DNA from 2 places in the Leucobacter japonicus genome. Region 2 is predicted to be linked to the other one. Evidence: predicted binding sites of a transcription regulator. Region 2 holds the regulator's gene; the other holds the start of a gene.
What was found. The regulator HrcA, encoded in region 2, represses chaperone genes, less so after heat shock. The targets are predictions, from matches to a motif close to TTNGCACTCGNNNNNNNCGAGTGCNAA.

Region 1 (10,119 bases), on a different contig from region 2:
GATGTGCGCTACGGCGAGGTGCTCGCGCTCGTCGGCCCGAACGGCGCGGGGAAGTCGACGCTGCTCAGTGTGCTGTGCGGCGATGTGACCCCGAGTGCCGGGTCGGTGACGTTCGACGACCGGGCGATGCATGCGTGGCCCGCCCGCGAATTGGCCCGCGCCCGCGCGGTGCTGCTGCAGGCGAACCAGGTGGCGTTCTCGTTCACCGCGCAGCAGGTCATCGACATGGGGCGCGCGCCGTGGATCGGCACGCCCCAGTCTGAAGATGACGAACGCGCAATTCGTGACGCCACGGTTGCGGCCGACGTCTCCCACCTCACCGGTCGCGGGTTTCCGCATCTCTCCGGTGGCGAGAAAGCGCGGGTATCGCTCGCTCGTGTGCTCGCTCAAGAGACCCGTGTCGTGCTGCTCGATGAGCCGACGGCCGCGCTCGATCTCAAACATCAAGAGGCGGTGCTGCAGATCGCGCGGCAGCTCGCCGCGGCCGGTCGCGCCGTCATCGTGGTGCTTCACGACCTGTCGCTCGCTGGTGCGTACGCTGACGAGGTGGCGATTCTCGCGGGAGGTGCGCTCGTCGCACGCGGCGCGCCCGGTGCAGTGCTCACCGAGCAGCGCATCGCCGACGTCTACGGTGCGCCCGTGCGGGTGATCCCGGACCCCGACACGGGGCGACCGATTGTGATTCCGCGCCGCAATCACTGACCCTGTCATCGAACTGGCAGGTCATGACAGGTAGTGTGGGGGCATCTCGCCCCGCAAACGGCGTGCGGAGAGCACGGCAGCAACAAACCCAGACAAAGGAAACCCGAGTGGCGCAACGGACCAGTGTGGATGGATCACGTCCCAGTGCCCGTCAGACGTACCCGGAAGACCGGTTCGATCGGCTGAAGCGCACGGGCCGAGTGGGCGCGCATCGCGTCACCGCTCGCCCCCGCTACATCTGGCAGTACCTCATCGCCGGGCTCCTCGGGTTCGCCGTGCTCACGACGCTCGGCATTCTCGCAGTGCAGGGCATCGGTGGCACCGGCAAGCTCTCCCTCGGACCATCCGGTGAATCGTCCGGATCCGCCAACGCGAAGATTACGCCTGAACTCGATCCGACAGCCACCGTGGCGATTCTGAACGGCACGCCCACGCAGTATCTGGCGGCCGCGCTCGACACGATTGTGACCGAGCAGCAGTGGGGCTCGATCGAGTTCTCGGGGAGTGCCGCGACCGCCGACGTGGCCATCTCCGCGGTGTTCTATTCCGACCCGGCCGATGCTCCGGCCGCCGCAGGGCTGGCCGAGAAGCTCGGCGGCGTCTCCACGTACACGTCGACCGATTACGAGAAGTACGGCGTGCGGCTCGTGGTGCTGCTCGGTGCCGACTACAAGGGGCCCGGCATCGATGAGGCCGCGCAGCTCGCTGCCAATGGCGGCGACGCCACCGCTGAGGCAGAGGTCGAGGGCGATGCGACGGGCGCGACCCAGCGGGAAGTGAACCCCGCGACGGGCAACGAGATCAACCCAGATACGGGCCTCGACATCGACCCGACGACGGGGTGGGACATTGACGTCGCCACGGGATGGCCGATCGACCCGGCGACGGGCCTTGCGACTGATCCGTCGACGATCGCCGTCGCGAGCGATGCCACGGCGAGCGCAATGGCTGACGCCGCGGCTGCGCAGTAAGCGCGCACGGGCTCGCCCGTGAGCTGTTCTCGGAGTGTTCGCTCAGCGCGAGCGCGAGCGCTTGCACTCCCTGGGTGAGAGTGCCAAGATTGGTCTTAGCAGTCGATCTGACTGAGTGCTAAACATCTGTGCGCGGGCGTCTCGCGTCGGCACGGTGATGACCACATCTCGAACGTCCGGGAGGGGCGAAATACATGGCAAAGATCATTGCGTTTGATGAGGAAGCGCGTCGTGGACTCGAGCGGGGCCTGAACATCCTCGCCGACGCCGTGAAGGTGACGCTCGGCCCGCGCGGCCGCAACGTCGTACTGGAGAAGAAGTGGGGCGCTCCCACGATCACCAACGACGGCGTCTCCATCGCCAAGGAGATCGAGCTCGACGATCCCTACGAGAAGATCGGCGCTGAGCTCGTCAAGGAGGTCGCGAAGAAGACCGATGACGTCGCAGGCGACGGCACCACCACCGCGACCGTGCTCGCTCAGGCGCTCGTGCGCGAAGGCCTCCGCAACGTCTCGGCCGGCAGCGACCCCATCGCGATCAAGAAGGGCATCGAGAAGGCTGTTGCAGCCGTCTCGGCGAAGCTCCTCGAGAACGCTCAGGAGATCGAGACCACCGACCAGATCGCGGCGACCGCATCGATCTCGGCCGCTGACGAGCAGATCGGCAAGCTGATCGCCGAGGCGATCGACAAGGTCGGCAAGGAAGGTGTCGTCACCGTCGAGGAGTCGAACACCTTCGGCACCGAGCTCGAGCTGACCGAGGGCATGCGCTTCGACAAGGGCTACCTGTCGGCGTACTTCGTCACCGACGCCGATCGCCAGGAGGCGGTCTTCGAGGATCCCTACATCCTCATCGTCAACAGCAAGGTCTCGAACATCAAGGACCTGCTCCCCGTCGTCGATCCCGTGATCCAGTCGGGCAAGCAGCTCCTCATCCTCGCTGAGGACGTCGAGGGCGAAGCACTCGCCACCCTCGTGCTCAACAAGATCCGCGGCATCTTCAAGTCGGCTGCGGTCAAGGCTCCCGGCTTCGGCGATCGTCGCAAGGCCATGCTGCAGGACATCGCGATCCTCACCGGCGGCCAGGTCATCTCGGAAGAGGTCGGCCTCAAGCTCGAGAACGCGACGCTCGACATGCTCGGCACCGCGCGCAAGGTCATCATCACCAAGGATGAGACCACCATCGTCCAGGGTGGCGGCGACGAAGAGGCGATCCAGGGCCGCGTGACCCAGATCCGCCGCGAGATCGACAACACCGACAGCGATTACGATCGCGAGAAGCTCCAGGAGCGCCTCGCGAAGCTCGCCGGTGGCGTGGCCGTCATCAAGGCTGGCGCTGCAACCGAGGTCGAGCTTAAGGAGCGCAAGCACCGCATCGAGGACGCCGTTCGCAACGCGAAGGCAGCCGTCGAAGAGGGTGTGCTCGCCGGTGGCGGCGTCGCGCTGATCCAGGCCGGCAAGGACGTCTTCGGCACGCTCGAGCTCTCGGGTGACGAGGCTGTGGGCGCCAAGATCGTGCAGACCGCCATCGAGGCACCGCTGCGCCAGATCGCTCTCAATGCAGGCCTCGAGCCCGGCGTTGTGGCCGATCGCGTCGCGAACCTGCCCATCGGCCACGGCCTGAACGCCGCAACCGGCGAGTACGGCGACCTCGTGGCCCAGGGCATCCTGGACCCGGCAAAGGTCACCCGCTCGGCGCTGCAGAACGCCGCGTCGATCGCCGGTCTGTTCCTCACCACCGAGGCCGTCGTCGCCGACAAGCCGGAGCCGGCTTCGGCTGCTCCCGCCGGTGACCCGACCGGTGGCATGGACTTCTAAGTCCAATCCTCCCTCCTGAGGGGTCGCGCCTGCGGGCGCGGCCCCTCAGTGCGTTTTGGGGGAGTGGGGTGAGCTTGGCTGTCGGGGTGGCCTTCGTCGCTTGCTCTTGTGTGCACCCAAGGCATTTACCGTCGCCCAGGAGAAATTGCGCCACACGGTCTTCTGACGGCGAATAGACCTGCACCATCGAATATCTCCGGTGCGACGAAAGTCGCAGTCTTCCCTCCCCAATGCGCGGTTCATAGATCGCGTGCCATTCTCTCCACAGATCAGGGAAGATCGAGATCGGAGTAGCTTGACTGGCTGCAGGCTGGAGCGATGGAACTCCAGGCTGAAATGCGACGTGCGGGAGGCGTGATCCGCGCACGTGAACTCTTCGAACGCGGAATCACCGTTCACCAGTTGCGCACCGCCTGCGCACGACGGCAGGTGGTGCGCCCTGCGCGTGGCTGGGTGGCATTGCCCGATGCCGACTCCGACCTCGTGCACGCACTGCAACATGGCATGTCCATCACATGCGTGTCTTTGGCGCAGAGGCTCGGGCTTTGGGTGCGCCACGCAGATCAACCGCACCTTGCGGCGCGGTCACCGCACGCACACGCACAGGCCGACTGCGGCACGGTGCACTGGGGGCGCCCAGTGTTTCGGAGGGAACCCTTTGCTGTGGTCGACTCGATCGAGAATGCGTTGAACTATATAGCAAGATGCCAGCCGTACGAAGAGGCGCTCGCAATCTGGGAGTCGGCGTTGCAGCAGGAATTGGTGTCAAAGGATGCGCTCGTAAGGCTCCCGTACCGCGGCACAGCTCGGCGCGTTCTCGAAACGTGCACGCTGTTCTCCGGTTCAGGCCTGGAAAGCTACGTCCTTCGCCGGCTCAGGGCGCTGCGGCTGCATGTCGTGCCTCAGGCTTGGGTACTCGGGCGCCGGGTGGATTTCCTGATTGAGCGGAACGTTGTTCTGGAAGTCGATGGCGCGACGCATACGGGCCGCCAGCGCGATCGCGATAATGTCTCAGACGTGCGCCACACGCTTGCCGGGTATGTGGTTATTCGAGTGTCGTACCGTCAAATCTTCGAAGACTGGCCCGAGGTGCAGCGTCTCATCATGGCAGCGTGCTCACAGTGCTGACCCTGCGGAGACAATGCTCGGAGCCACAGGTTGGGCGTGGGGTCGGGGCATGGCAGCTCAACCCGCACCTCGTCGCAGCGGAGAAATCTCGTTATGCGGAGGTCGTGCCGGGAAACGTACCGCAAAATAGAATTTCTCCTGTGCTACGAAAGGCGCGGAGCCCCGGGCGCGAGCACCGGGCTCCGCGTCCTCGCTCGCGCCCGGGGCTCTACTCGAGGCGGGGCACGGGCACCGTGTCGTCGGAGGCCGGGGCACCCGGCAGGTCGACGCGGAACGTCGCACCGCCACCTGGCGTCTCGTGGACGCTGACCGTGCCCCCATGGGCGTCGACGATCGACCGCACGATGGCGAGACCGAGACCCGAGCCGCCGGTTTCGCGGTTGCGCGACGTATCGGCGCGCCAGAAGCGTCCGAAGATCTTGTCTCGGATCTGTTCGGGCACGCCCTCACCGTGGTCCACGATCTCGAACCGGGCGACGGGCTTACCGTCAGGCTCAGGAGTGGGCGTCGACACCACGAGCTCGATGGGGCCGCCGTCGGGGGTGTGCCGCATCGCGTTGCCGAGCAGATTCGTCATCAGCTGCCGAACCTTGTGCTCGTCGCCGATCACGGACGGCTCGGCGGGGTCCGCGACCACCGTCACCTCGCGATCGGGCGCCTGCGCGCGCGCGTCGAGCGCGGCGTCTGTTGCCAGCTGGTTCAGCGGCAGGTGCGCGAGCTCGAGCGGGCGGCGCTCGTCGAGACGGGCGAGCGCGAGCAGATCTTCGACGAGCGAGGTCATGCGAATCGCTTCCTTCTCGATGCGCTCCATCGCCTGCGAGATGTTCTCGTCTTCTTGCAGTGCGCCCATGCGATACAGCTCGGCGTACCCGCGCACCGAGACCAGCGGCGTGCGCAGCTCGTGGCTGGCGTCTCCGATGAAGCGGCGCATGCGTTCGATGGTGCGGGCCCGGTCTTCCAGCGATCCGTCGAGCCGGTCGAGCATGATGTTCAACGATTGACCGAGGTGCCCGACCTCGGTGTGCGGGCTCGAGATCATGATGCGCTTGGAGTAGTCGCCGCGGGCGATCTCGAGCGCGGTGCGCTCGACCTCGGCGAGCGGGAGGAACGTCGCCGTGACGAGCAGGCGTGTGAGTGCGGCGCCGAGCAGAATCACTGCGATGCCGAACCCGGTGAAGATGATGATGTACTGCGCCACCGTCTGCGTGACGGGCGCAGTCGAGATGGCGACGAGCAGTGCGCCGCCGACCTGGCCCTTCTCAGTGATCGGCTTCACGACGCCGTTCCACTTCGTGCCATCCGCCGCGTAGAGCGGCACGATGCCGTTCGCCAACTCATGCAGCACCGCGTCGGTCGAGAGCACGCCTTCGGGCACCACCGGCACGCTCTTGTCGTCGGCGCTCAGCGTGTTGTCGCGCACGATGTTGCCGTACGAATCGAGCTGGGCGACGTAGTAGCCTTGCGGCGCCTGTGTGATGTCTTGCGCACGCAAACCGTTGACATTTGCGAGCGGGCCGAGCGCATTGGTCGGGTCGGCGCGCAGACGCTCAAGGGCCTGCGTCTGGTTCGAGCTGAGCATGGGCTGCAGTACGGCGAGCGTGCCGACCCCCGCGACGATCAACCCGAGAAAGAGGATGAAGACCGTAACGCCGGTGATCTTCGCGCGGAGCGAGATGTCGGCCCAACGCTCGGTCCAGTTGGGCCGAGCCACGCTACTTCGCTTCGGTCTTCAGCATGTACCCGAATCCGCGCTTGGTCTGGATCAGTGAATCTTCGGTGAGCGGATCGAGCTTGCGACGTAGATACGAGATGTACGACTCCACGATGCCGGCGTCGCCGTTGAAGTCGTACTCCCACACATGATCCAGGATCTGTGCCTTCGAGAGCACGCGGTTCGCATTCTGCATCAGGTAGCGCAGCAGCTTGAACTCGGTGGGGGAGAGCTCAACGGAGGCGCCCTGCACGGTGACCTCGTGCGTATCCTGATCCATCGTGATGGGCCCGACGCTGAGCACCGAATCCTCGTCCTCCTGGATCGTGCGACGCAGCACGGCCTTGATGCGGGCGATAATCTCGTCCAGGCTGAACGGCTTGGTGACGTAGTCGTCACCACCAACGGTGAGCCCCTCGACTTTGTCTTCCGTGTCGTCTTTTGCCGTCAGGAAGATGATGGGAGCGGTGTAGCCGGCAGATCGAAGCCGCTTCGTCACGCTGAACCCGTTCATGTCGGGCAGCATGACATCGAGCACGATGAGGTCGGGTTCCTCTTCGAGCACGGCCGAGATGGTCTGCGCGCCGTTGCCGACCGCGCGCACTCCGAACCCGGCGAAGCGCAAGCTCGTGCTGAGCAGCTCGCGGATGCTGGGTTCGTCGTCGACGATGAGAATCCGGGGTCCCTTTGGCTGAGTGTTCATGCGTCTCAGTCTCTGATTGTTTGCTATGAAGTGGCTGGAAATGAATGCGGATCGGAGCCCGAACGTGTTCGCGCTGAGCGCACGCGTCGACCTCCCGCTATCCGTCGACCTCTCGCTCTGCGACGAGCTCGTGCGCCCAAGGCGGGTTCGCCCCGACGCGCGACGACGTGATGCCGGCGGCGCGGACGGCGAACTCGAGTGCGCGGGTGACGTCGTCGGGATCCGGCACCGACGTCGAACGCAGCGACGCCGCGAGCGGGCCGTCGAGCACTGCGGACAACAGGGCGGCCATGAACGAGTCGCCCGCTCCCACCGTGTCTGCGACGACAATGCTCGGGGCGGGCACGGTGAATGCGTCGGAGGTGGTGCGCGCGAGGCACCCCGCTGCGCCGCGCGTCAGTACCGCGAGCTTCGCCCCGAGCGACACGAAGCGCTCGAGCACGTCGTCGGTCGACCGCCCGGGGTACAGCCACTCGGCGTCTTCGTCGCTCAGCTTGACGATGTGACTCGCCGCGGCGAGGGTTTCGACCTGTCGCATGGTGGCGGCATGATCGACCATGAGCGCAGGGCGGATATTCGGATCGTAGGTGAGCAGGGTGTCTGCCGCGGACGCGAAGGCGCGCACGACCGTGTCTGACCCCGGTGCGAGAACAGCGCCCAGTGACCCCGTGTGCACCAGCTCGACGCCATCGAGCGGGGTGTCGGGGAGGGCGGAGTCGAGCGTGAATGCGTACTGCGCCTGTCCGGCCTCGTTCAGCACCACCTCTGCCCGCGATGTCGTGGCGCCGGCGACGGGTTCGGGGAACACGACATCAGAAGCTCGCAGATGCTCCGCAATCAATGCTCCGTGCGCGTCGTCGCCGAAACGAGCCGCCAGGCGCGTGGTGACCCCGAGCCGGCTGAGCCCGACGGCAACATTGAGCGGCGATCCGCCGGGAAACGCGGTGCCGTCGATCACATCGACGAGGGCTTCGCCGAAGACGACGGCGCGGGGACTCTGGGGTGGTCGGGCGATGCCCGAAGCTGCATTGCTCATCAGAGCGCAGTGTACCCGCCATCGATGACGATGGACTGCGCCGTCACGTAGGACGAGGCATCCGAGGCGAGAAACACGACGAGCCCGTGGAGGTCGCCGGGGTCGCCCATGCGGCCGAGCGGGATGCGCGACGTCCAGTCGGCGGCGAGCTCGGGGTTCGACTCGGTGAACTGCTTCGTCATGTCCGAGAGGAAATACCCCGGCGCGATTGCATTGACGCGAATGCCGTTGCCCGCCCACTCGACGGCGAGTGACCGGGTGAGATGGTCGACTGCTGCCTTTGACGTGTTGTAGGCGGTTTGCTGCTGCGGCACGTTGACGACTTTGGCCGACATCGATGAGACGAGGATCGCCGAACCTGCGAGGTTCGCAGCGATCAGGCGCCGAGCGAACACCTGAGCGACGAAGAACGTGCCGTCGACGTTGATGGACTGCAGTCGTCGCCACTGGGTCGCGTCGATGTCGACCGCTGCCTCGAGCAGGGTGATTCCTGCAGCGGTGAGCAGAATCTGCGGTGTTCCGATCTCCGCGGTGACACGGTCGAAGGCCGCCTCGATCTGGTCGGGATCGGTCACGTCGGTGGGGATGCCGATCGCGCGCACGCCAAACTTCTCGGCCAGTTCCTCTGCGTGCGCGGATACCTCTGGGAGTATGTCGAGCAGGGCGACGTGAACGCCCTGACCAGCGAGGGCTTCTGCGAGAGAGAAGCCGAGGCCGCGCCCTCCGCCGGTGATAACGGCGGTGCGCCCGCGCAGGTCCTCGAACATCATGAATCGCTCCTCTGTGCGGAATCGGTTGGGGTGGCGTCGGCGATCAGTGCTTGGGCCATGATCGCGTCGCAGGCGAGGGAATGGATAAGGCCGCTCCGCAGCGCTGCCCGCACGGCGACGAATTTGAGCGGGCCGCCTGCGACGGCGAGAACATGGGGGACGCGGCGGAGCCCGTCAGCGTCGATGCCGATGCTCTGCGCCGTGGCTTGCTCGATGACCTGGCCATCGACGTCGAGGAGCACGGCACCCAGGTCGGCGCGGACGCCGGCCTCGAGCAGCGAATCCCTGATTCCGAGTTGATCGGCGAGCATCGACACCTGCGAGTCTTCGGGGTTCCAACTCCCGATGCCGACGACGGCGGTGGTGACATCGGCGAAACGCGAGAAGGTGTCGCGGGCCGCAGGTTCATCGCGCAGCAGCGCAGCCGATTCTGCCGTGCGGGTGAGCAGCGGGGCGAGGAGGGCGTGTGGGGTGCCGCCGGAGACGCGTGCGGCACGACGAACGAGTTCGACGCCGCTCTCGTGCAACCCTGCTGCGACTCCCTCGAGCTGCACCACGTCTACCAGCGGCAGCTGTTCACAGGCCCGCACCATTTGCCGCAGTGTGCGGCCGGCTGCGAGTCCGAGCACCTCACCCGGACGGAGTACCTCCTCGAGGAGTCGAGCAGCGGCAGTACCGAGTCTCTCCTTCATGGTGATGTCTGCGCCGCTGGGTGCGTGTACAACAATTGCGTGACGAAGTGAGAACGCGCTTCGCAGCTGTGCGGAGAGCGTCAGGTCGATATCGTCGGGCGACGCGATCTCGAATCGGACGACCCCGCGCTCTCGCGCCTGCTCGAGCAGCCGGGCGACGACGAACCTCGAAATGCCCAGCTCATCAGCGATTTCAATGCGCGAAAGCCCATCAATGTAGTGGCGCGTCGCCACCAGGGCCATGCGTCGCTCGGATTCGCTCATCGGGCACTTTCGTTGGGCTGGTGGTGCGGGTCATGATGACTGTATCATCGCTCAAATGTGCGCGAGTGTTTCTCAGATGTTACAACTCGTGGTAGAAACCTATACGGGTCGCGAACGCTGCGACCCAGAGTTGGAACGACGAGAAACCTCCGCTCGCCGTGGAGAGAGGTGCATGCATCATGAGTGACTTGCAAGCGAACGAGCCTGCGACCGCACCTGCGGGCGCGCTGCTCGAGTGCGCGGGCATCATCAAGGGGTTCGGTGGTGTGCCGGTGCTGCGAGGCATCTCCCTGACCCTCGAGGCGGGCACCATCACCGCACTCGC
Region 2 (10,119 bases):
ACCGCGGCGAGCACGCCCAGTGCGACGAACACGGCACTCACCCCGAACACGAGCGGCAGATCCTGCACGATCTCACCGCCGATCGACTCGACGGTGATGCCGACCGACACCCAGCCGAGCACACGGTCAGGAGCCGCCGGATCCCCCACCGCGACCACGGGAGCGATCGTGCGCACGGAGGGGCCCAGCGTACCGGTCCACCGTTCGGAAAGCACCGTGGGGGTGGCGGGGATCGTGCCGCGATAGTGCTGGCCGATCTCGCTCGCGTCCGGGTGCGTGAACCGAATGCCTTGCGCATCCATCACCGTGACATAGCTCACGCCGGCCTCACGGCTCAGACGCGATACCAGCGCGCGGAGCTCCTCGGTGGGTTCCGAATCGATCCCTTCGCCCAAAGCCGTGGCGGTCGCGGGAGATGCGGCAAGAGCGAGCGAGAGCGCGTGCGTCGTGCGCTCGGCCTCGCCGTATTCCGCGCGGCGGCTGTCCCAAACGAGGAGCGCCGTAACCGCGACCGTGACGACGAGCACGGCGGCGGAGAGCACGAGGAACACCCGGGACGTCGCGCTGCGCGCCGTTCGCGGTACCGCCTTCGCTGCCATGCGGAACATTGTGGCACGGACCGGACCCCGCCCGAACGCTCCGATCTCACCCCGCCGGGGTCCGATAAGCCCGAAATGCACTCGTCATCTTCGCGCCGCTTAGCGTGTTGAACGCGACGGCACCGAGTGCTTCTCGATCACCGCCGCATTGCACATGGACAACGGCGTTCTCAGGAGGAACTTCATGGTCATCCCGGCCCCCGCGCGGCATTCCCGCCCGAACGAAGCACACGACCCACGCCCGGCCCGCCGGCGTCGGTGGGACAAGCACACCTGGCTGTACGTCTCCGTCATCATCGCGGTCGTGCTCGGCGCCGCGGTCGGCTTGGTGGCACCCGACTTCGCCGTTGCCCTTGAGCCGCTCGGCAAGGCCTTCGTCGGTCTGATCAAGATGATGATCGCACCGATCATCTTCTGCACGATCGTGATCGGCGTCGGGTCGATCGCAAAGGCGGCGACGGTCGGCAAGATCGGTGGCCTCGCCCTGGTCTACTTCATGGCCATGTCGACCCTCGCACTCGCCATCGGGTTGGTCGTCGGTAACGTCATCCACCCCGGCGCCGGCCTCGACATGCAGGGCGCCGAGTACGCCACCGAAGGCGCTGCAAGTGGCACGCACGAATTCTTACTCGGCATCATCCCCACAACGTTCTTCTCCGCCTTCACCGGCGAGAGCGTGCTGCAGGTGCTCTTCATCGCACTGTTGGCAGGCTTCGCGCTGCAAGGGCTCGGCGAGCGCGGCGCACCGATCATGGCGGGCATCAAGCACCTGCAGGCGTTGGTCTTCCGCATCCTCAGCATGATCCTGTGGATCGCTCCCGTCGGCGCATTCGGGGCGATCGCCGCCGTTGTCGGCAAGACCGGCATCGCGGCGATCTGGAGCCTCGGCGTACTGATGATTGCGTTCTATCTCACCTGCATCGTGTTCATCGTCGGGGTGCTCGGCACGCTGCTCTACGCCGTCACCCGCGTCAACATCTTCAGTCTCATGAAGTACCTCGGCCGGGAGTACCTGCTGATCGTCGGCACCTCGTCATCGGAGTCGGCGCTCCCCCGCCTCATCGCCAAGATGGAGCACGTCGGGGTCTCGAAGCCCGTCGTCGGCATCACGGTGCCGACCGGCTACTCCTTCAACCTCGACGGCACCGCGATCTACCTCACCATGGCGTCGCTCTTCATCGCGACGGGCATGGGCGACCCCATGAATCTGAGCGAGCAGATCGGCCTCCTCGTCTTCATGATCATCGCATCGAAGGGTGCCGCCGGAGTCACCGGTGCGGGTCTCGCGACGCTCGCGGGTGGACTGCAGGCCTACCGCCCCGAACTCGTCGACGGCGTCGGCGTGATCGTCGGCATCGACCGTTTCATGTCGGAGGGCCGCGCGCTCACCAACTTCACCGGTAACGCGGTGGCAACGCTGCTCATCGGGTCGTGGACGCGGCAGATCGACTCCGAGCGTGTGCGTCGCGTGCTCGGCGGAGCGCTCCCGTTCGACGAGTCGATGCTCGCCGGCGACGGGCACGGCGCCGCGAACACGACGTCGACCGCGCCGCAGCCGCAGCGTGCCGTCGCCGAACGGATTCCCGCCGAAGTGAACTGAACGCACTGGGCGATGGTGGGCCGGGGCCAAAGCGCCTCGGCCCTTACCAGCGCCCGAACGTCGTATTCAGCACGGCAATCGCAGCCGGGCCCGCCGAAGAGGTGCGGAGCACGGTCGTGCCGAGCACGAGAACGTGTGCCCCCGCCGCTTCGAGCGCGTCGAGCTCGGCATCGGCAAACCCGCCTTCTGGGCCGACGACGAGTACGACGTCGTCGATCGCATCTGCACTGGCCGCGGCGGATCGCCCCCACTCCGACAGCGTCAGCGCACCCCGCGGATGCAGAGCGATCACCGCGGAACGATCACTCCGTGCCAGCAGTTCGAGGTCGGACAGTGCGACGGGTTCGCCCACAACGGGAATCGCAGCCCGCATCGACTGCTTCGCCGCTTCACGCGCAATACGCTGCCACTTTGCGACGCCCTTCGCGGTCTTCTCCGCACCGCCCGCGCCGTCCCAGCGCGACACGGAGCGGCTCGCCTGCCAGGGCACGATCGCGTCGACGCCGAACTCGGTCGCCTGCTCGACAGCGCGCTCGTCGCGATCGCCCTTGGCGAGTGCCTGAACGAGCACGAGGCGAGGCCCGACCGCGGCGTCACCGCCCTCGGCGTGATCGATGCGCACGCTGAAGCGATCCTTCGCGACCTGCTCTGCGGTGCCGGCACCGATCGCGCCGCGACCATTGCCCACGAGAATGCGCTCGCCCACGCGCAGACGGCTCACGCGAACCGCGTGCCGCGCCTCCTCACCGGTGATCTCGACCAGCGCGCCCGGAGCGAACGCCGCATCGTCGAGATCTTCGCGGTAGTAGAGGTTCGCCATGCTCAGCCCTGGCGGAAGAAGCGGTCGCGAATCTTGCCGAAGAAGCCCTGGTGGAACTCCCCGAGATGCGGCTGCTCGTCCTTGCGCAGCGCGGCGAGCTGGCGCACCAGATCCTTCTCTCGGTTCGACAGCTTGGTCGGCGTCGCCACCTGCACCGCAATCTTCAGGTCGCCGCGCGTCGTGCTGCGCAGCCCCTGGATGCCGCGCCCGCGCACCGTCAGCATGTCGCCCGACTGGGTGCCGGCCTCGACCTCGACCTCGACCTCGCCGTCGAGCCCCGCGAGTTTCGCGCTCGCGCCGAGAATCGCGTCGGTCATCGACAGCTGCATCGTGCAGAGCAGATCATTGCCGTCGCGGCTGAAGATATCGTGGTGCATCACGCGGAATTCGATGAACAGGTCGCCATTGGGCCCACCGCCCGGGCCGACCTCGCCACCGCCACGCATCTGCAGGCGAGTGCCGGTGTCGATGCCCGAGGGCACGTCGATCGGGAAGGTGCGGCGCTCGCGCACGCGCCCCTTGCCCGCGCACTCAACGCAGGGATGCTCGATGACGGTGCCATACCCCTGGCAGCTGCCGCACGGGTGCATCGTGACCACGTTGCCGAACAGCGAACGGACCTGGCGCTGCACCTGGCCCTGTCCGCCGCAGACATCGCAGGTGACGGGGTGGGTGCCGGGCTGGCAGCAGCTGCCCTGGCAGACGTTGCAGAGCACCGCCGTATTGACCGTGATCTCGCGCTGGGTGCCGAAGATGACGTCTTCGAGCGAGACGTCCACGCGAATCATCGCATCGTCACCGCGCTCCGAACGCGAGCGCGGGCCGCGCTGACCGCCGCCGAAGCCGCCCCCGAAGAAGGTCTCGAAGATATCGCCGAAGCCCGCCGCCCCGCCCTGGCCGCCACCCATGTCATAGCGCTGACGCTGTTCGGGGTCACTGAGCACGTCGTACGCGTGCGTCACGTCTTTGAACTTCTCTGCCGCGTCTTCGCTCGGATTCACATCCGGGTGCAGCTGGCGCGCCAAACGCCGGTAGGCCTTTTTGATCTCTTCGGGGGTCGCCTCGCGGGTGACTCCGAGGGTCTCGTAGTGATCGGCCACGCTGTTGTACTCCTAGGGGTTGGTGGTGGGAAGTGCTGGTCGGATGAGGCGGCGGATTACCGCTCTTCACCCAGGAATCGGTTGAGGTATCGGGCGACCGCGCGCACCGTCGAAATGTTGCCGGCATAGTCCATGCGCAGCGGGCCGAGCACGCCGAGCTTCGACACGGCGGTGCCTTCTTCGTATGTGGACGCGATGATCGAGGTCTCGGATAACCCGTACGGCTCGTTTTCTCGCCCGATCGACGCAGAAACTTCTCTGCCATCGTGCGCGAGTTCGCCGAAGAGTCGCAGCAGGGTCACCTGCTCTTCGATCGCTTCGAGCACCACGGGCAACGATCCGGCGAATTCACCGTCGGGGCGCGACAGATTGGCTGCGCCGGCGACGGCGATGCGGTCGTTGCGATTGGCCTGGAGCTGGTCGAAGACGACGGTCAGCACGCGCCGCACGAGGTCGATTTCGTCGGGTTGCGCCCAGCTCTCGATATCCGCCTCGAGTTCGGCGACGGCCGCGGCTGCAGACTCGACGTCGATGCCGACCGCCGCTTCGGCGATCCGCTGACGCAGACCGTGCACCCAGGCCTCGGTGACGCGCGAGGCCGGCAACCAGGCGACCTGCTGTTCGACGACCCCGCTGCCGAGAATCAGCACGCTCAGCACCCGATCTTCACCGAGCGCCACGAGATCGATGTGCCGCACCGCGGTGCGACGCAACGACGGGTACTGCGCCACAGCAACCTGATTGGTGAGTTGCGAGAGCAGACGCACGGTGCGGGCCATGACGTCGTCGAGGTCTGAAGAATCGCCGAGGAACCGCTCGATCGCCGTGCGCTGGGCGACCGTCAATGGGCGAATGCGAGCCAGGGTGTCGACATAGAGCCGGTACCCCTTGTCGGTGGGGACGCGGCCCGACGATGTGTGCGGCTGCGCGATCAACTCGTCTTCTTCGAGCAGCGCCATATCGTTGCGAATCGTCGCCGCAGACACCCCGAAGCTGTGGCGATCGACGATCGCTTTCGAGCCCACCGGTTCGTTCGAGGAAACGTAGTCACTGACAATCGCGTGCAGTACGGCGAGGCTGCGCTCGGAAACCATTGCCCCTCCTGACGCCGAATCGTGGATGCGGGCCTCGCGCACGGGCACTGGCACTCGCATATTCCGAGTGCTAAGCCTACCGCAGTCCGACGATCAGGCGGCATTCGGAGTGGCGGCTCCGTGTTCGCCTGCGGCGAGATCTGAGGCGTGAGCTCGATTCATGTCAGCTGCCGAGCAGCCGGTGCACGACGGTATCCGCGAGCAACCGACCGCGCAGGGTCGGGATCACCCGGCCGCCGATCGCGGCTCGCCCGTCGATGAGTCCGTCGGCGATGAGCTGCGGGATCGCCCGGCGCTCCTCCGCCGTCAGCACCTCGGCAGGCAGGCCCTCGGCGATCCGGGTTTCGAGCAGAATGCGTTCTTCACGGCGTGACGCATCGGTGAGGGTCTCGCGTGAGTGCGCTGGGGAGACGCCCGCTGCCATGCGCTGCGCATAGGCACCAGGATGCTTGACGTTCCACCACCGCACGCCGCCGACGTGGCTGTGGGCGCCTGGCCCCGCAGCCCACCAGTCTTCGCCCGTCCAGTACGAGAGATTGTGCCGGGAGCGGGTCTCAGGGGTGCGCGACCAATTGCTGATCTCGTACCACGAGAAGCCAGCGGCAGCGAAGCGCGCGTCGGCGAGCTCGTACATCTCGGCGTGCAGATCCTCGTCGGGTTCCGCCACCTCGCCACGACGAATCTGCGCTGCGAGTTTGGTGCCGCGCTCGATGATCAGCGCATACGCCGAAATGTGATCGGGAGCGCACGCGAGTGCGGCGTCGATCGAGCGTTCCCAATCGGCAAGGCTTTCGCCTGGCGTGCCGTAGATGAGGTCGACACTGACTTGGAGGCCAGCGTCGCGAGCCCATTCGGTGACGAGCGGCACGCGCTCGGGCGAGTGGGTGCGGTCGAGCGTGGCCAGCACGTGCGGCACGGCCGACTGCATGCCGAAACTCACGCGGGTGAAACCGGCCTCGGCGAGCGTGCGCAGGTACGCGGCGTCAACGGAATCGGGGTTCGCTTCCGTCGTTACCTCGGCTCCCGGCGCCAGCCCCCACTCCTCGCGGATGCGGCCGAGCATGGTCGCAAGATCGCTCGCCGGCAGCAGCGTCGGCGTGCCACCCCCGAAGAATACGGTCGAAACCGGGCGCTCTGGCAGACCCGCGTCGCGGAGCACCGATGCACCGAGCGCGAGCTCCTGGCCGACTTGAGACGCGTAATCGTCGCGGGTCGTGCCGCCGAGCTCACTCGCGGTGTAGGTGTTGAAGTCGCAGTACCCGCAGCGGACACGGCAGTACGGGACGTGCACGTAGACGCCGAAGTTTCGGTGTTCGGCCCCGATTGCGACACTCGCAGGAAGCGAGCCGTCATCGGGAGCCGGATCACCCTCGGGGAGCGCGCTCGGCACGGCGGATCACCGACGGCTGCTCGGCCGACGCTGATGCGTGGTCGACACGGGCACTTCGGAGGTGGAGGAGTCGTCGCCTGCAGTCTCGACAGGTTCAGCCACCGGACTGGGTTGCGGTGAATCTGCGGTCACTGCAGATGCTTCGGGCTCCAGCGAGTCTTCGGGCAGTGGCGAAGCTTCTGTCTCGGGCGATGCTTCGGGTACGGGCGAAGCTGTGCGCTCTTGCGATGCTTCCGGCTCGGCAGATGCGTCCGGCTCGGCAGACACTTCGGGCTCAGCGAACGCGACCGTCTCCTCCTCCACGATCAGCTCTGATGCCGCACTTGGCTCAGACGGCTCATCGGACGCGGGCGTCTCCCCCGACTCGACGAACTCCGGTTCGAGCACTTCGGATGCCTCCGGCGACGATTCGACTCGCCCGCTGACGTCAGCGGCATCGCCGTCGTCAGCGATGGCGACGGATGTCTCATCGTCTGCCGCCCCCAAGTTCGGTGTGGGTTGTGCGCCCGGGGCGAGGCTCGCCAGCTGCGATTTCACGGCGTCGAGTGCGATGCGCACGTCGGCACGCCCCTTGAGTCCCAGCAGCCCGCTCTTCGGGGCAGCGACGAATCCGCGGGCGACCGCCCACACCGTGTCATCGGGGCGGAATTCGATCGCGAAGCGTTGCTCCCCCACGGCGCCCTGCTCGTCTCGGGTGCCCCACGCGAAACCGACGCATCGGTCGTCATCGATGGTGTAGATCACGAGTATGCCTCGTGGGTCTTGGCCGCCTGCGTGCAGCGTCGCTGTCGTTCCCGCGACGATGAACGGTTCGCCATCGGGCCCGAAGTGCTCTTCGAGTTCACCCGCGGCTTCAGGGATGCCGTCCCCCGAGAACGACGGGCCGGCGTACTCCGCGCCCGAGCCGCGCACGATGTCGGTGACGCGCACGCCCGAACCGCGTTGCGCACCCCAGGTCATGAGCAGGCTCGATGCGAGCAGGAAGCGCTCCTGTCCGCTGCCGAGGCGGAGCTCTTCCTCGTATGAGGTCATGCCCTCCGGCGGAAACTTGACGATATCGGGTTGCTTCGACGCGCCGACAGCGGCATACGTCACCGGCATCTCGACGTGGCTGCTGCGACGCGGGGGCTGCTCCTTGCTCATCGCTTGGCGCCTTCCTTGCCCTCCACATCTCCGGAGAGCGCTGCGATGAAGGCTTCTTGGGGAACCTCGACGCGCCCCACCATCTTCATGCGCTTCTTGCCCTCTTTCTGCTTCTCGAGCAGTTTGCGCTTGCGGCTGATGTCGCCGCCGTAGCACTTGGCGAGCACGTCCTTGCGAATCGCGCGGATCGTCTCGCGAGCGATCACTCGCGCGCCGATGGCTGCCTGAATCGGCACCTCGAACTGCTGACGCGGGATGAGCTTGCGGAGTCGCTCCGCCATCATCGTGCCGTAGCTGTAGGCATTGTCGCGGTGCACGATCGCGCTGAAGGCGTCGACCGTGTCTCCCTGCAGCAGGATGTCGACCTTCACGAGGTCGGCTTCCTGATCGCCCATGGGTTCGTAGTCGAGGCTTGCGTAGCCCTGCGTGCGACTCTTCAGGTGGTCGAAGAAGTCGAAGACGATCTCGCCGAGCGGAATGCTGTAGCGGAGCTCCACGCGCTCGCCCAGGTACTCCATGCCGAGCAAGCTGCCGCGGCGGCTCTGGCAGAGCTCCATGATGGCGCCGACGTAGTCTTTCGGCGCCAGGATCGCCGTCTTCACGACGGGCTCGCGCACGTTACGGATTTTGCCGTCGGGGTACTCCGACGGGTTCGTCACCGTTACTTCAGTGCCGTCTTCCTTTGTGACCTGGTAGACGACGCTCGGCGCCGTCGCGATGAGGTCGAGGTCGAACTCGCGGCGCAGTCGCTCGGAGATGATCTCGAGGTGGAGCAGGCCCAAGAAGCCGCAGCGGAAGCCGAAGCCGAGCGCGACTGACGTCTCGGGCTCGTATTGGAGCGCTGCGTCTTCGAGCTTCAACTTGTCGAGCGCCTCACGCAGCACCGGGTAATCGGAGCCGTCGAGCGGGTACAGGCCCGAGAACACCATAGGCTTCGGGTCGGTGTAGCCGGGCAGCGCCTCGGTCGCCGGGTTGCGCTTTGCGGTGACGGTGTCGCCGACCTTCGAGAGCCGCACATCTTTCACACCGGTGATCAGATAACCGACCTCGCCGACGGCAAGCCCCTGCGTCGGTCGCATCTCGGGCGCCGACACGCCGATCTCGAGCGCCTCGTGGTCATACCCGGTCGACATCATCTGGATCTTTTCGCGCGGCGACAGATTGCCGTCGATCATGCGCACGTAGGTGACGACGCCGCGGTACGGGTCGTACACCGAGTCGAAGATCATCGCTCGCGGGGCGGCATCGGCCACGCCCACGGGCGCGGGGATGCGCTCAACCACGCGATCGAGGAGCTCTTCCACGCCGGCACCGGTCTTGCCCGACACCTTCAAAATGTCGTCGGGATCGCCACCGATCAGATCAGCGATCTCGCGCGACACGCGCTCGGGGTCGGCAGCCGGGAGGTCGATCTTGTTCAGGACCGGGATGATTTCGAGGTCATTCTCCATCGCGAGGTAGAGGTTCGCGAGCGTTTGCGCCTCGATGCCCTGCGCGGCGTCGACCAGCAGGATCGCCCCCTCGCACGCGGCGAGCGAGCGCGATACCTCGTAGCTGAAGTCGACGTGCCCCGGGGTGTCGATCATGTTGAGAGCGAAGTCACCCGCATCGGTTGCCCAGTGCATGCGCACCGCCTGCGACTTGATCGTGATGCCGCGCTCGCGCTCAATATCCATCTTGTCGAGGTACTGCGCGCGCATTTCACGGTCGGGCACCGTTCCGGTGACCTGCAGCATGCGGTCGGCAAGCGTCGACTTGCCGTGATCGATGTGCGCGATGATGCAGAAGTTGCGGATCTTCGCGGGGTCGGTCGACGCCGGTGCCGGGGGGTTCAAGCTGCGTGGAGACATTGTTCGCAATTATCGCACGCGCAGGCGCCGGATCGCGCGCGTGCCGACATCTGGTCGTTCTGGAGCATCAGAAGGGCTCACCCGGGTAGGGCCTTCTGAACGCATCGCCATCCGATTGGTCTCCAACCTCATCGTCACCCGGCGGCCTTCTCGCCGACGCAGCCCCCTCAGCGGAACGCGCGAATCTCACGCGGCCCGGAGGCCGGTCTGCGTATGCACGACCAGCGGGACTCGTCCAGTGCAGCACACCGTCGTCGCTCTGCCGCACGCGCCAATCGGAGTGGTGTTTCAGCACGTGGTGACCACGGCACAGGTGGGCGAGGTTGTCGGTGGCAGTCGCACCGCCGAGCGCCGCGTCGACCGTGTGGTCGAGGTCGCACCGCGCGACGGGGACGCCGCACCCGGGAAAGCGGCAGTGCCGATCGCGTGCTCCCAGCCGACGGCGCATGCTCGCGCTCGGGCGGTACCGGTCAACGCTGAGCACGTCGGCGGTCTGGGGATGCGTCACGACGCGTTGCCACAC

Region 1: a site for HrcA is predicted at 1,769-1,795, ahead of groL (chaperonin GroEL). Genes of this name have one in related genera too.

What each region holds. Positions count from the first base shown of each region.
Region 1 covers NZ_JHBX01000107.1:61,307-71,425, reverse strand. The annotation lists gene AMS67_RS09070 (heme ABC transporter ATP-binding protein) at 1-702, shown strand, start outside; gene AMS67_RS09065 (LytR C-terminal domain-containing protein) at 810-1,673, shown strand; gene groL (chaperonin GroEL) at 1,868-3,490, shown strand; gene AMS67_RS17975 (endonuclease domain-containing protein) at 3,809-4,618, shown strand; gene AMS67_RS09050 (sensor histidine kinase) at 4,827-6,329, opposite strand; gene AMS67_RS09045 (response regulator transcription factor) at 6,331-7,032, opposite strand; gene AMS67_RS09040 (carbohydrate kinase family protein) at 7,130-8,068, opposite strand; gene AMS67_RS09035 (SDR family oxidoreductase) at 8,068-8,838, opposite strand; gene AMS67_RS09030 (sugar-binding transcriptional regulator) at 8,835-9,794, opposite strand; gene AMS67_RS09025 (sugar ABC transporter ATP-binding protein) at 9,974-10,119, shown strand, end outside.
Region 2 covers NZ_JHBX01000142.1:474,227-484,345, reverse strand. The annotation lists gene AMS67_RS16375 (sensor histidine kinase) at 1-599, opposite strand, end outside; gene AMS67_RS16370 (cation:dicarboxylate symporter family transporter) at 784-2,199, shown strand; gene AMS67_RS16365 (16S rRNA (uracil(1498)-N(3))-methyltransferase) at 2,243-3,019, opposite strand; gene dnaJ (molecular chaperone DnaJ) at 3,022-4,119, opposite strand; gene hrcA (heat-inducible transcriptional repressor HrcA) at 4,176-5,213, opposite strand; gene hemW (radical SAM family heme chaperone HemW) at 5,377-6,603, opposite strand; gene AMS67_RS17025 (DUF1990 domain-containing protein) at 6,610-7,746, opposite strand; gene lepA (translation elongation factor 4) at 7,743-9,596, opposite strand; gene AMS67_RS16335 (HNH endonuclease signature motif containing protein) at 9,664-10,119, opposite strand, start outside.